DNA from 3 places in the Streptomyces sp. NPDC020780 genome. Region 3 is predicted to be linked to each of the others. Evidence: riboswitches for the same ligand, from Rfam matches in the RefSeq annotation. Region 3 holds a riboswitch; each other region holds the start of a gene.

Region 1 (3,268 bases), on a different contig from region 3:
GGTTCAGTCAGCGATCGGGAGGTAGACCCTGTTCCCCGCTGCCGCGAACTCCCTGGACTTCTCGGCCATGCCCGCCTCGATCTCGTCCTGAGCGGTGCCGTGTGCACGGCGGATGTCGTGCGAGATCTTCATCGAGCAGAACTTCGGGCCGCACATCGAGCAGAAGTGGGCCGTCTTGGCCGGCTCGGCGGGCAGCGTCTCGTCGTGGAACTCCCTTGCCGTGTCCGGATCGAGCGCCAGGTTGAACTGGTCCTCCCACCGGAACTCGAAACGGGCGTCCGACAGCGCGTCGTCCCACTCCTGAGCCCCCGGATGCCCCTTGGCCAGATCGGCCGCGTGCGCGGCGATCTTGTACGTGATGACGCCGGTCTTCACGTCATCCCGGTTCGGCAGCCCCAGGTGCTCCTTGGGGGTGACGTAACAGAGCATCGCCGTCCCCCACCAGGCGATCATCGCCGCTCCGATGCCCGACGTGATGTGGTCGTACGCGGGTGCCACGTCGGTGGTCAGCGGACCCAGCGTGTAGAACGGCGCCTCCTCGCAGATCTCCTGCTGGAGGTCGATGTTCTCCTTGATCTTGTGCATCGGGACGTGGCCCGGGCCTTCGATCATCGTCTGGACACCGAAGCGCTTGGCCACGGAGTTGAGTTCACCGAGGGTGCGGAGTTCGGCGAACTGCGCCTCGTCGTTGGCATCGGCGATGGAGCCCGGCCGGAGCCCGTCCCCCAGCGAGTACGTGACGTCAAAGGCCGCGAGAATCTCGCAGAGCTCCTCGAAGTGCTCGTAGAGGAACGACTCCTTGTGGTGTGCGAGACACCACGCCGCCATGATGGAGCCCCCGCGGGAGACGATGCCGGTCTTGCGGCGGGCCGTCAGCGGGACGTACGGCAGCCGGACTCCGGCGTGCACCGTCATGTAGTCGACGCCCTGCTCGGCCTGCTCGATGACGGTGTCCTTGTAGATCTCCCACGTCAGCTCCTCGGCCCTGCCGTCCACCTTCTCCAGGGCCTGGTACAGGGGCACGGTCCCGATCGGCACGGGGGAGTTGCGCAGGACCCATTCGCGGGTGGTGTGGATGTTGCGGCCGGTGGAGAGGTCCATGACGGTGTCCGCGCCCCACTTGGTGGCCCAGGTCATCTTGTCCACCTCCTCCTCGATGGAGGAGGTGACGGCGGAGTTGCCGATGTTGGCGTTGACCTTCACCAGGAACCGCTTGCCGATGATCATCGGCTCGATCTCGGGGTGGTTGACGTTGGCCGGCAGAACGGCCCGGCCCGCCGCGATCTCCTCGCGCACCACCTCGGGGGCGACGTTCTCCCGGATCGCGACGTACTCCATCTCCGGGGTGATGTCGCCCCGGCGGGCGTACGCGAGCTGGGTGACCGGCCGGCCGTCCCGGCCGCGTCGCGGCCGGCGGGAGCGGCCGGGGAAGACCGCGTCGAGGTTGCGCAGTCCGCCCCGGGGCGAGGTGTGCCTGACCCCGTCGTCCTCGGGACGCGTGGGGCGGCCCGCGTACTCCTCGGTGTCCCCGCGGGCCGCGATCCAGTTCTCCCGCAGGGGCGCGAGCCCCCGTCGGACATCGGTTTCGGTGGTGGGGTCCGTGTACGGCCCCGACGTGTCGTACAGCGTCACGTCCTTGCCGTTGGTGAGGTGCACCTGACGGACAGGCACCCGGAGGTCCGGGCGCGAGCCCTGGAGGTACCCCTTGTGCCAGCCGATGGACTTCCCGGCCTCGGTGTTCTGCGCGTTCTGCGCGTTCTGCGCCGAGGCAGGCGTGCGTGCGTCCGCTGTGGTCATGAGACCTACTCCCTACGCCGGCATTACCCGGTAACAGGTTCGTCGGTCGGCGCAGCGTGTCCCGTAAGGAAATACGGAGGTCAGCGCCCTCTCAGCCCGGTGCTCCGAGCTCCCGCGTGTGCAAAGGTGGCTCCACGCTAGCCCTCCTCCTGGCGTGCTGGCCAGAGGGCCTCCCCGGTTCTTGGGATGATCGCCGGGTGACGTTCCCCGGAAACGCCCCCGAATCCCCTGACCACACAGCAGGCAGCAGCCAGTCCCATGCGCACGGCCACACGCACAGCCACGGGCCCGCGGCACCCGTGTCCACGCATCTGCGCAAGGTCATCGCCGCGGTTCTCATCCCCTTCGCAACGGCCGTCCTGGTCGGTCTCGTCGCGCTCTGGCCCGGCGGTGCTCCCGCGCACGAGCGCACGGGCGTCGGTTTCGACCGGCAGACCCAGGACGGCAGGGTGGTGCGGGTCGACAAGGTGGACTGCGCGGAGGTGAACGCCGCTCAGGTGCCCCCGACCGGGGACACGTCCACGCCTTCGGGACGCGAGGCGGTCGCCGAACAGTCGGGGCTGTGCAAGAAGGCCACGGTCGAAGTGACGAACGGCAAGGACAAGGGCCGCACGTTCGTCGAGGTCATCCAGCCCGACGCCCCCCGGCAACTGCGCGAAGGCCAGGGGGTGGTCGTGGCGTACGCTCCCGACGCTCCCCGCGATCTGCAGTACTCGGTGACGGACGTCGACCGTTCGTTCCCGATGGCCCTGCTGGCCGGGATCTTCGCGCTCGCGGTGGTCGTCGTGGGCAGGCTGCGCGGGCTGATGGCCCTGATCGCGCTGGCGATTTCGTTCGCCGTGCTGACGCTGTTCATCCTGCCGGCGATCCTGCAGGGCTCGAACCCGCTGGTCGTCGCCGTGATCGGGGCCAGCGCGATCATGCTGATCGCCCTCTACACCTGCCATGGACTGACGGCTCGCACCTCCGTGGCCGTCATCGGCACGCTCATCTCGCTGCTGCTGATCGGGCTGCTGGGCTCCCTCTTCATCGGCTGGGCGAGCCTGACCGGCAACACCGATGACAACACGGGGCTCATCCACGGGCTGTACCCGAAGATCGACATGAGTGGTCTGCTGCTGGCCGGTGTGATCATCGGCTCACTGGGTGTGCTCGACGACGTGACGGTCACCCAGACCTCGGCGGTCTGGGAACTGCGCCGGGCGGATCCGACCATGGGCGTGCGGCAGCTGTACCGCGCGGGCATCAGGATCGGGCGCGACCACATCGCGTCGGTGGTCAACACGCTCGTACTGGCCTACGCGGGCGCGGCGCTGCCCCTTCTCCTGCTCTTCTCCATCGCCCAGAGCAGCGTGGGGGCGGTCGCCAACAGCGAACTGGTCGCCGAGGAGATCGTCCGGACCCTCGTCGGATCGATCGGCCTGGTCGCCTCGGTGCCGGTGACGACGGTACTCGCGGCCCTGGTGGTCTC
Region 2 (3,268 bases), on a different contig from region 3:
GTCGAAGGGCCGCCGACGACGACCTACAACCACCATCAATGACCGGCACCGGCCCGCCCGGGTCGCCGCTGAGCTGGGCGACGACCCGGGGCACCTCGGCGTGTCTGCGACACTGGATGAACCATGCCAAAGCCCGGAGAACTCACTTTCGTCGCGCCCCGCGGAGCCAAGAGGCCGCCGCGGCACCTCGCCGACCTCACGCCCGACGAGCGCAAGGAAGCAGTCGCCGCGATCGGCGAGAAGCCCTTCCGCGCCAAGCAGCTGTCGCAGCACTACTTCGCGCGGTACGCGCACGACCCGGCGGAGTGGACCGACATCCCGGCCGGATCGCGGGACAAGCTCGCCGAGGCGATGTTCCCCGACCTGATGTCCGTGGTGCGCCACATCAGCTGTGACGACGACACCACCCGCAAGACGCTCTGGAAGCTGCACGACGGGACGCTCGTCGAGTCCGTCCTCATGCGGTATCCGGACCGGGTGACCATGTGCATCTCGTCCCAGGCGGGGTGCGGGATGAACTGCCCGTTCTGCGCGACCGGGCAGGCGGGCCTCGACCGTAATCTGTCGACCGCGGAGATCGTCCACCAGATCGTCGACGGGATGCGGGCCCTGCGCGACGGAGAGGTTCCGGGCGGACCTGCACGGCTGTCCAACATCGTCTTCATGGGCATGGGCGAGCCCCTGGCGAACTACAAGCGGGTGGTCGGGGCGATCCGCCGGCTGACCGACCCGGAGCCGGACGGGCTCGGACTCTCCCAGCGGGGGATCACCGTCTCCACGGTGGGCCTGGTGCCTGCCATGCTGCGCTTCGCCGACGAGGGCTTCAAGTGCCGCCTCGCCGTCTCCCTGCACGCCCCCGACGACGAGCTGCGCGACACGCTCGTCCCCGTGAACACGCGGTGGAAGGTCCGGGAGGTCCTGGACGCGGCCTGGGAGTACGCGGAGAAGTCAGGCCGCCGTATCTCCATCGAGTACGCGCTGATCCGCGACATCAACGACCAGGCCTGGCGGGGCGACCGGCTCGGCCGGCTGCTCAAGGGCAAGCGGGTGCACGTCAACCTGATCCCGCTGAACCCGACGCCCGGCTCGAAGTGGACCGCCTCGCGGCCCGAGGACGAAAAGGCGTTCGTCGAGGCCATCGCGGCCCATGGCGTACCGGTCACGGTCCGTGACACACGGGGCCAGGAGATCGACGGGGCCTGCGGACAGCTGGCGGCCGCCGAGCGCTGAGACGCGGAGCGGAGCAGCCCGCCCGGAGCAGCCGCGGGCGTGTACCGGCGGGCCGGGTGGGGTGACGGGCCGGCGGGCCGATGGGCGCGCGACCGATCCGGCCGGGCGGGCGTGCGGGCTCCGCAGGGCGGGGCGCGCCGGACCCGGGCGGCCGGCAGGCCGTGATCCGGTCGGCAGGGTGTCATCCGGCCGGGGGAGCGTGATCCGGCCGGTGTAGCCTGTTCCGGACATCAACTTCATATTCCGACAGGGGAGCGCCACAGCGCTGAGAGTGCGGCACCGAGGACAGGTCGGCCGCAGACCCTCTGAACCTCGCCCGGGTCATTCCGGGTAGGAAGTTCGGACTTTACTCAAGCTGTTGCGCCCTGCCCGCTCACGGAGCGGGCAGGGCCGCGTCTCTTCCTGGTCATCTCCAGGAGGAATCATATGAACACCACCACGCGGTACGCGGCGACGGCGCTCGCCGCAGCTCTCGGGGTCACCGTGCTCGCGGGCTGCGGGGACGCCGACGATAAGGCTTCCGGTGACCCGGGGGCCGGTTCGAAGACCGTCACCCTGGTCAGCCATGACTCGTTCAACGCCTCGGACGCCGTCCTGAAGGCGTTCACCGAGGAGACCGGCTACAAGGTAAAGGTGCTGAAGAGCGGCGACGCCGGAGCCGCGCTCAACCAGGAGATCCTGACCAAGGGTTCCCCCCGCGGCGACGTGTTCTTCGGCGTCGACAACACACTGCTCTCCCGCGCCCTGGACAACGGCCTGTTCACCCCGTACGAGGCCAAGGGCCTCGACCGTGTCGCCGCCGCCACCCGGCTCGACCGGGACAAGCACCGGGTCACGCCCGTCGACACCGGGGACGTCTGCGTGAACTACGACAAGAAGTACTTCGCCGACAAGAAGCTCGACCCGCCGAAGACCTTCGACGACCTGCTGAAGCCCGCGTACAAGAACCTCCTCGTCACGGAGAACGCCGCGACCTCCTCGCCCGGCCTCGGCTTCCTCCTGGGTACCGTCGCCGCCCACGGCGAGACCGGCTACCAGGACTACTGGAAGAAGCTGAAGAACAACGGCGTCAAGGTCGTCGACGGCTGGGAGCAGGCCTACAACGAGGAGTTCTCCGGCTCCGCGGGCGGCAGGAAGGCCAAGGCGGACCGGCCGCTCGTCGTCTCCTACGCCTCCAGCCCGCCCGTCGAGGTGCTGTACGCCGAACCGCGGCCCACCGAGGCCCCGACCGGTGTCGCCACCGGCACCTGTTTCCGCCAGATCGAGTTCGCCGGGCTGCTGGACGGCGCGAAGAACGAGGCGGGCGGCAAGGCGCTGCTGGACTTCCTGATCAGCAAGCGGTTCCAGGAGGACATGCCGCTCACCATGTTCGTCAACCCGGTCGCCGCGGACGCGAAACTGCCGGAACTCTTCACGAGGTTCGGCGCGCAGGTCGGCAAGCCGGCGACGGTCTCCCCGGAGAAGATCGCCAAGAACCGTGAGCAGTGGGTCCGGTCGTGGTCCTCGCTCGTCGTGAAGTAACCGCGCGTCCCTCGTGGAGGGGAAACGCGGTGCGGCTCGGCCTCATGACCCTGCCCGCCGCGTTCTTCGCGCTGTTCTTCGCCTACCCGGTCGTCGCGATCGTCGGCCGGGGGCTGAAGGCGGACGGCGTCTGGCAGTTCGGCCGGGTCGGTGAGGTACTGAACCGGCCGGACATCCTCGACGTCCTCCGGTTCACCACCTGGCAGGCCCTCGCCTCGACGGCGCTTACCCTCCTGCTCGCGCTGCCCGGTGCCTACGTCTTCGCCCGGTTCGACTTCCCCGGCAAACAACTGCTGCGGGCCGTGGTGACCGTGCCCTTCGTCCTGCCGACCGTCGTCGTGGGCACGGCCTTCCTGGCGCTGCTGGGGCGCGGCGGGTTCCTCGACGAGTTGTGGGGCATCCGGCTCGACACCACCGTCTGGGCGATTCTGCTCGCACACGTGTTCTTCAACTACGCGGTCGTCGTACGGACCGTGGGCGGCCTGTGGTCCCAGCTCGACCCCCGCCAGGAGGAGGC
Region 3 (3,268 bases):
CACGTCCTGCAGCTTCGCGGCCAGGACCGGGTCGTCGTTCGTGTACGGCAGGACGGTGAAGCCGTCGTCGACCAGGATCTCGGCGGCGTCCAGCAACTCGATCGGATCGGGCAGCAGGGTCCGCTCGTCGGCCACCACCTCCAGCTTGATCCAGTCCGTCCCGAGTGCCTCCCGGGCCAGCCGGGCGGTCAGCACCGCCTCGCCCGCGGTGAAACAGCCGGCGGTGTTCGGCAGGACCCTGATGGAGAGCCGCTCCAGGACGGAGAGCACGGAGCCCTGGACCGTCGGGTCGAGCCGGCGCATCGCGACGGTGGTCAGCTCGGTGCCCGACGCGAGCAGGGAGCGTTCCAGCACCTCCAGACTGGGGGCACCGCCCGTTCCCATGATCAGCCGGGACGAGAACGCGGCGGAACCGAGGGTGAACGGATCGTCGGGCATCGTCAGCCTCCCTGGACGGCGGTGAGGACCTCGACCCGGTCACCGTCGCGGAGCACGGTGGCGGACCACTCGCCGCGCGGGACGACGCTCTCGTTGACCGCGGCGGCGACCCCGGAGGGTGCCCGGGTCAGGCCCGCGACCAAGGAGTCCAGGGTGGTACCGGCCGGGACACCGCGTGCCTGCCCGTTGACGGACACGGGCACGGCCACGGACACGGGCACGGGCACGGGCACGGAAGCGGCGGACGGGGACGCGGGCGCGGAGGGCGCGGGGACGGACGCCGGTACGGACGCGGGGGCGGGCTCGGTCATGCGGGCTGCTCCTGGGAGGCGGGGACGGAGACTCGGACGTCGTCGCGGGAAGGGGCCGCGGGGGAGCGGTGGAAGCGGTGCGGAGCGAAGGGGCGCGCCACCTCCGGCAGCTCCCCGGTGACCAGCACCTGGGCCATCACGTCACCCGTGACGGGCGTCAGCAGCACCCCGTTGCGGTGGTGGCCGGTCGCGAGGTGCAGGCCGGGCAGTGCCGTCGGGCCCAGCAGCGGGGCGTTGTCGGGGGAGGCGGGGCGCAGCCCGGCGCGGGTCTCCGTCAGCGGGAGTTCGGTGATCCCGGGCACCAGTTCGTGGGCGTCGCGCAGCAGTTCGTAGACCCCGCCCGCGGTGACCGTGGTGTCCCAGCCCAGCTCCTCGCTGGTGGCGCCGACGACCAGCTCGCCGTCGGCGCGCGGCACGAGGTACACGTGGCTGCCGCGTACGACGGCCCGTACGGTCCGGCTGAGGAAGGGGGCGTACGCCGGTGGCACGGTCAACCGCAGTACCTGCCCCTTGACCGGGCGGACCGGCGGCAGCACCGCCTCGGGCACCCCTTCGAGCCGCCCGCTGAGGCTCCCGCCCGCGAGGACGACCTGGCCGGCCCCCAGCTCCGTACCGTCGGCGAGCACCCCGCCGCTCGCGCGGCCGCCCGTGACGGACAGCCGCCCGACCCAGGCCCGGTGGAACACCACCCCGGCCCGCTCGCACGCGGTGACCAGCGCCGAGGCCAGCCGCCGCGGGTCCACCTGGTGGTCGCCGTCGGCCCGGAGCCCGCCCCGGACGCCGGGGGCGAGCATCGGCTCCAGGCGGCGGCACTCACGGCCGCTGAGCCACTCGGACTCCAGGCCCGACCGCTGCTGCAGGGCGTGCAGTTCCCGCAGATGGGCCCGGTCGTCCGCGTCCAGCGCGACGGACAGGGTGCCGCAGGCGCGGAAGCCGGTGGCCTGCCCGCTCGCCTCCTCCAGCTCGGCGACGAACGCCGGATAGCGGGCCGCCGAGGCCAGGTTGAGGCCGAGCAGCGTCTGCTCGCCGTAGTGGAGTTCGGTGACAGCGGCGAGCATGCCCGCGGCGACCTGGGCGGCCCCTCCGCCGGGATCGGGGTCGGCCAGCGCCGTGCGCAGACCGCGCTGGGCCGCCCGCCAGGCGGTCACCAGACCGATGATGCCGCCCCCGACGACCAGGACGTCGCAGTGGTTCCCGGAGATGCGCATGGGCGTCCAGCCCCTCCCTTCGCCGGCATGACCCGGATCAGGTTCGTACGGTCGGAGGCCGGTCAGCCTCCCTCTCAGCCCGGTGCGTCCGGGCTCCCGCGAGTGTTCTACGGTGGCCAGCCTAGACCCCGCCGCCCACGGCCAGTAAGGGAGCAGCCACCGTGGCCCGTTCACTCGACGGACTCGTCCTCTCACCCGTCGCCGACCAGGCGCCCGGCCAGGTCGGCACCCGGACCCGGTTCACGTACCACGAACGGGACGGCCGGATCTGGGCCGAGTACGCGGGCGGTGACGTCGTCCGGGGCCACCTCGTCGGCACCCGGGAGGCGGACACCCTCGACTTCAGGTACGTCCAGCTGAAGCAGGACGGGACGACGTCCGGCGGCCACTGCGTCTCGGCCGTCACGGAGCTGCCCGACGGCCGGGTGCGGCTGGACGAGCGGTGGGAATGGGAGTCCCAGGCCGGCAGCGGTACGAGCGTCGTGGAGCAGCTCGTTCCCTGAGCGATCGTCAGATGATTAGGGTGGACGGGTGAGCGAGCAGACACCGGAACCGGCAGCGGAACGGCCGCCCCGCGGCGTCGTGGTGGTGGGCGCGGGAATGGCGGGCGTGCAGACGGCCGTGGCCCTGCGTGAGCAGGGGTTCTCCGGCCCCGTCACCCTCATCGGCGCCGAACCGCACCAGCCCTACGACCGCCCCCCGTTGTCCAAGGCGGTCCTGCTCGGCAAGGCCGAGGACTCCGCCTTCGACGTCGACTTCGAGGCGCTGGACATCACCCTGCGCCTCGGGGTCGACGTGACCGGCCTGCGCGCGGGGGCACACGAACTGGACACTCCGTACGGACCCGTGCCGTACGACGTCCTGGTCCTGGCCACCGGCGCCGAACCCGTCGGACTGCCGGGCTCCGACGGGGTGCCCGGCGTCCATCTGCTGCGCACCCTCGACGACGCCGCGCGGCTGCGGCCCGTCCTGGAGCGGCAGCACGACGTCGTCGTCGTGGGCGCCGGCTGGATCGGTGCCGAGTTCACCACCGCCGCCCGCGCCGCGGGATGCGCCGTCACCGTCGTCGAAGCCGCCGACCGCCCCCTCGCGGGCACCCTGCCCGCCGAGGTCGCCGCGCCGATGGCCGCCTGGTACGCCGAGAGCGGGGCCGAGCTCCTCACCGGCGCCCGCGTCGACCGCGTCGAACCGGGCGCCGTCCACCTGACGGACGGCCGGGCCGTCCCGGCCGGAGCGGTGATCGTCGGTATCGGCGCGCGGCCCGCCACCGGCTGGCTCGCCGGCTCCGGCATCGCCCTCGGCCCGGACGGC

Evidence for each region. A riboswitch is a leader RNA that binds a small molecule or an ion and turns the genes downstream of it on or off. The one in region 3 is predicted to bind thiamine pyrophosphate.
Region 1: it holds a riboswitch for thiamine pyrophosphate, as region 3 does, so the genes downstream of both, thiC (phosphomethylpyrimidine synthase ThiC) here and thiO (glycine oxidase ThiO) in region 3, are expected to answer to the same signal.
Region 2: it holds a riboswitch for thiamine pyrophosphate, as region 3 does, so the genes downstream of both, ACH4VO_RS28805 (thiamine ABC transporter substrate-binding protein) here and thiO (glycine oxidase ThiO) in region 3, are expected to answer to the same signal.

The regions. Positions count from the first base shown of each region.
Region 1 covers NZ_JBIRTB010000006.1:99,298-102,565, forward strand. Annotated here, with positions in the region: gene thiC (phosphomethylpyrimidine synthase ThiC) at 4-1,797, opposite strand; TPP riboswitch at 1,790-1,923, opposite strand; gene ACH4VO_RS13265 (YibE/F family protein) at 1,995-3,268, shown strand, end outside.
Region 2 covers NZ_JBIRTB010000019.1:95,475-98,742, reverse strand. Annotated here, with positions in the region: gene rlmN (23S rRNA (adenine(2503)-C(2))-methyltransferase RlmN) at 124-1,230, shown strand; TPP riboswitch at 1,469-1,585, shown strand; gene ACH4VO_RS28805 (thiamine ABC transporter substrate-binding protein) at 1,657-2,751, shown strand; gene ACH4VO_RS28800 (iron ABC transporter permease) at 2,796-3,268, shown strand, end outside.
Region 3 covers NZ_JBIRTB010000009.1:244,187-247,454, forward strand. Annotated here, with positions in the region: gene ACH4VO_RS19625 (thiazole synthase) at 1-438, opposite strand, end outside; gene thiS (sulfur carrier protein ThiS) at 441-671, opposite strand; gene thiO (glycine oxidase ThiO) at 746-1,957, opposite strand; TPP riboswitch at 1,955-2,067, opposite strand; gene ACH4VO_RS19640 (hypothetical protein) at 2,119-2,460, shown strand; gene ACH4VO_RS19645 (FAD-dependent oxidoreductase) at 2,489-3,268, shown strand, end outside.